Regions from separate parts of the Streptomyces sp. NPDC031379 genome, predicted to be linked through region 1. Evidence: predicted binding sites of a transcription regulator. Region 1 holds the regulator's gene; the other holds the start of a gene.
What was found. Region 1 encodes HspR, which represses chaperone genes until heat shock. Its sites were predicted from a motif close to TTGAGNNNNNNNNNCTCAA; they were not measured.
Positions count from the first base shown of each region.

Region 2: a site for HspR is predicted at 778-796, ahead of lon (endopeptidase La). Genes of this name have one in related genera too.

Region 1 is NZ_JBVIIT010000022.1:3,766-6,155, reverse strand. It holds gene dnaJ (molecular chaperone DnaJ) at 3-1,172, shown strand; gene ACZ5CW_RS28670 (heat shock protein transcriptional repressor HspR) at 1,178-1,630, shown strand; gene ACZ5CW_RS28665 (sugar ABC transporter substrate-binding protein) at 1,935-2,390, shown strand, end outside.
Region 2 is NZ_JBVIIT010000032.1:50,283-52,672, reverse strand. It holds gene lon (endopeptidase La) at 1-755, opposite strand, end outside; gene ACZ5CW_RS35745 (rhomboid-like protein) at 988-1,812, opposite strand; gene ACZ5CW_RS35740 (spermine/spermidine synthase domain-containing protein) at 2,000-2,390, shown strand, end outside.

The DNA of each region.
Region 1 (2,390 bases):
GGATGAGCACCAAGGACTTCATCGAGAAGGACTACTACAAGGTCCTCGGCGTCCCCAAGGACGCCACCGAGGCCGAGATCAAGAAGGCGTACCGGAAGCTCGCCCGCGAGTTCCACCCGGACGCCAACAAGGGCAACGTCAAGGCCGAGGAGCGCTTCAAGGAGATCTCCGAGGCCAACGACGTGCTCGGCGACCCCAAGAAGCGCAAGGAGTACGACGAGGCCCGCGCCCTGTTCGGCAACGGCGGCTTCCGCCCCGGACCGGGCGCCGGCGGCGGCTCCTTCAACTTCGACCTGGGCGACCTCTTCGGAGGCAACGCCCAGAGCGGCGGAGGCTTCGGCGGCGGAATCGGAGACGTCTTCGGGGGCCTGTTCAACCGCGGCGGCGCGGGGCCGACCCGGACCCAGCCGCGGCGCGGCCAGGACATCGACACCGAGGTCACCCTCAGCTTCACCGAGGCGATCGAGGGCGCGACGGTCCCGCTGCGGATGACGTCCCAGCAGCCCTGCAAGGCCTGTTCCGGCACCGGCGACAAGAACGGCACCCCGCGGGTGTGCCCGACCTGCGTCGGCACCGGGCAGGTCGCCCGGGGTTCGGGCGGTGGCTTCTCGCTCACCGACCCCTGCCCCGACTGCAAGGGCCGCGGCCTGATCGCCGAGCACCCCTGCCTGGAGTGCAAGGGCAGCGGGCGCGCCAAGTCGTCCCGCACGATGCAGGTCCGCATCCCGGCGGGTGTCACCGACAAGCAGCGCATCCGGCTGCGCGGCAAGGGAGCGCCCGGCGAGCGGGGCGGACCGGCGGGCGACCTGTATGTGGTCGTGCACGTCGGCGAGCACCCGGTGTTCGGGCGCAAGGACGACAACCTCACCGTCACCGTGCCGGTGACGTTCGCCGAGGCGGCCCTCGGCGGTGAGGTGCGGGTGCCGACCCTCGGCGGCCCGGCCGTCACGCTGAAGCTGCCGCCGGGCACGCCCAACGGCCGCACGATGCGCGCCCGTGGCAAGGGCGCGGTCCGCAAGGACGGCACTCGCGGCGACCTGCTGGTCACCGTCGAGGTGAGTGTCCCGGGGGACCTGTCGGGGAAGGCTCGTGACGCACTGGAGGCGTATCGCGAGGCGACCGCGGACGAGGACCCGCGGGCGGAGCTGTTCGAGGCCGCGAAGGGAGCTTGAGAGTGATGGACGGCCGTCGGCGTAACCCGTATGAACTGACCGAGGAGACCCCGGTCTACGTCATCTCGGTGGCGGCCCAGCTCTCCGGACTCCACCCGCAGACGCTGCGCCAGTACGACCGCCTGGGCCTGGTCTCCCCCGACCGCACCGCCGGCCGGGGCCGCCGTTACTCGGCTCGCGACATCGAACTGCTCCGCCAGGTGCAGCAGTTGTCGCAGGACGAGGGCATCAACCTGGCCGGAATCAAGCGGATCATCGAACTGGAGAACCAGGTCGCCGCCCTGCAGTCCCGCGTCGCGGAGATGGAGGCGGCGCTGGACGGCGCGGCGGCCGCGATGCGGCAGCGCGAGGCCGCCGTCCACGCCTCCTACCGCCGGGACCTGGTCCCGTACCAGGAGGTGCAGCAGACCAGCGCCCTGGTGGTGTGGCGGCCCAAGCGGCAGCAGCAGTCGGACTGACGCGCGGGAACGCGCGAGAGGGGCCCGCAGGCATCCGTGCCTGCGGGCCCCTCTCGCGTGCCGCCGCTGTCGGCGGGTGGGTGCGCCGATCCCGGCCCGGATGTGGACTTCCGCTGGATGGAGGGTCCGTAAAGAGGGTTTGTAGGTGGTTCCGCGTAATCTTCACAGGTACAGCTGAGCGTGGTGTTGCGGACTCGTTAAGTGATTCCGCTTGACGTCGGGTGGCGGCTCCGCGTTGTCTTTTCAGACACCTGGGTCGTATAGCGCCACCCACGTCCGGAACGCACCTGAAGTGAGCCCTCGAATGCGTCGTATCGCCATATCCGTGGCCGCGTCCACGATGACCCTCTCGCTCGCCGGCTGCGGCGTGCTGAACGCGGCGGAGGACGGCGCGAGCGCGAGCCCCACCAAGGGCAACGACATCACCGTGGGCCTGCTGCTGCCCGAGAAGGCCAACACGCGCTACGACAGGTTCGACTACCCCATCATCCGGGACAAGGTGGCCGAACTCACCCGGAAGCAGGGCAAGGTCAAGTACGCCAACGCCGACGCGAGCGCCACCCGGCAGGCCGACCAGCTGCAGCAGATGGTCGACGACAAGGTCGACGTCATCCTGCTCGACGCGGTCGACGCGCACGCCGTCGCCGACGGGGTGAAGAAGGCCAAGGACGCGGGCATTCCGGTCATCGCCTACGACCGCCTCGCCGAGGGTCCGATCGACGCCTACATCTCCTTCGACAACGAGCTGGTCGGCGAGGTG
Region 2 (2,390 bases), on a different contig from region 1:
TCCTCGCCCTCCTGCTCGCCGTTCAGATCGCGCAGTTCCTTGCGGACGGCCTCGAGCTGACGGCGCAGCAGGAACTCCCGCTGCTGCTTGTCGACGCCCTCCTGGACGTCCTTGGCGATGGTCTCGGCCACGTCCTGCTCGGCCAGGTGGTCGCGCAGCTGCTGCGTGGCGAGCTTGAGGCGGGTCACCGGGTCGGCGGTCTCGAGCAGTTCGACCTTCTGCTCGGTGGTGAGGAACGGTGAGTAACCGGAGTTGTCGGCGAGCGCGGAGACGTCGTCGATGGCCTGGACGCGGTCCACGACCTGCCAGGCGCCGCGCTTCTTCAGCCAGGCGGTGGCGAGCGCCTTGTACTCCTTGACGAGTTCGGCGGCCTGACCCGGCAGCGGTTCGGGCACGCTCTCGTCGATGCGGGCGCCCTCGACCCAGAGCGCGGCGCCGGGGCCGGTGGTGCCCGCGCCGATGCGCACCCGGCTCCGGCCGCGGATCAGAGCCCCGGGGTCACCGTCGGCCAGCCGGCCGACCTGCTCGACCGTGCCCAGCACACCCGTCTTCGCGTACGTCCCGTCGATGCGCGGCACCAGCAGCACCTTGGGCTTCCCGGGCTCCGACCGGGCGGCGGCCTGTGCGGCCTCCACCGCGGCGCGCACCTCGGCGTCGCTCAGGTCCAGCGGAACCACCATCCCGGGCAGCACGACCTCGTCGTCGAGCGGCAGCACGGGCAACACGAGCGTGAACGCCGTGGACTCAGCAGCCATGATCTCCCCTTAGGCAGTCAACTTGAGCTATGCCGACTCAATGCATGGCGCTCCCGTGTTGTTCCCGAGGGGCTGTTCGCTGTCAGCGATCACCAGGTGACGCGTCGGTTCCCGCAGGTCATGGGGGCGTGGAGCCCGCAGGGGTGGCGGGCGCGACGGTGCGCGGGCGCGGGGCGCTCGCAGCCGGGCGCGCAGCGTTCCGCGTGACCCGGCCGGCCGCCCCTGCCCCGACTCAGGAAGTGCCGCGGCCCGGCGCCGCCGTGGGCGTCCGCTGCCAGCGCCGGACCAGCGGCCAGCCGGCGACACCGAGCGAAAGGGCGATGAGGTGGCCCCAGTTGGTCATCGGGTCCTGGAAGGCGATCAGGTCGTTCAGGAGCGCGCCGGCCACCAGCAGGAGCAGGGGCCCGCGCAGCCACGGGCGCAGCAGGCCGGCCAGGGCGCCGATGCTGGTGGCGACGCCGAAGCTGATGCCGTAGTCGAGGCGGTGCAACGAGGTCTGCGGAAGGTGCCCGACCAGGACCGCCAGGCCCACCGGGACCTCGGTGGCGAGCGTGGCCACGACGTGTCCGGCGAGGAACACGAAGGCCGCGCGGGCCCCGCCTGTCCGCCGCTCCAGCGCGGTGAGCACGAGCACGAAGGCCAGCGCGTACGGCGAGACGATCCCGCCCGCGATCCACACCGCGCTCGCCAGCAGCACCAGTACGGGTGTGCGCAGCAGATGGGCCACGTCCGTACTGGAGTTCTCGTGGAGGGTGTGCACGAGTGCGGGGTCGGCCAGGGCCGCGACCACGGAGGTGACGGCCAGAACGGCCGCGTAGGCGAAGGTGAACGGAGTGCCGGCCGGAGTGGGGAGCAGGTGCCACCAGCGCGGGGCCGGGGCGGCCGGACGCGTCTCGGCCGGGGCCGGGGCGGGCGCCGTCGCGGTGCGCTGGCGCGGCACGCCGTTCAGCAGGCCGGCGATCGCGGGGGGCGGGAGAGCGGCGGTGCCGTCGGAAGGGGGTGCGCCCGGCGGGGGCGGTGACGCGGCTGTCCCAGGGCCCGGCGCGATCCGTTCCACGGTGAGGCGCTCCTTCCGTCGCGCCCCACCCTTCGCGTTCACCGGGCCGCTGTCTATGACCGACGCCACGCGAGAGCGGATTCACAGCAACCTCTCACGTTCCGGCCGCGTCCGCGCCTGGCCGGCCCGGCCGCGCGTTCTCCGTAATTGCCGTGAAGGCCGAGCCTCGTTCCAGCAGGATGGGTGCATGACTGCCGCGTACGACTCACCCGTGGTCCTGGACCGGCGCGACGGCCCGTACGGCGAAGTGGTGCTGCGCAGGCACGGTGCTCTGCTGCAGATCATCGCCAACGGCTGTTTCCTGATGGACACCTCCGACGGCCGCTCGGAGCGGCTGCTGATCGACGCCGCGTACGCCGCGCTGGACGGACGCCCGGCGCCGGACGTGCTGATCGGCGGGCTGGGCGTGGGGTTCTCGCTCGCACACGCGGCCGCCGACCCGCGCTGGGGGCGGATCGTGGTGGTGGAGCGGGAGCCCGCCGTCATCGACTGGCATCACCACGGACCCTTGGCCGAGCTGTCCGCCGGCGCGCTCGCCGATCCGCGCACCGAGATCGTGGAAGCCGATCTGGTGGCGC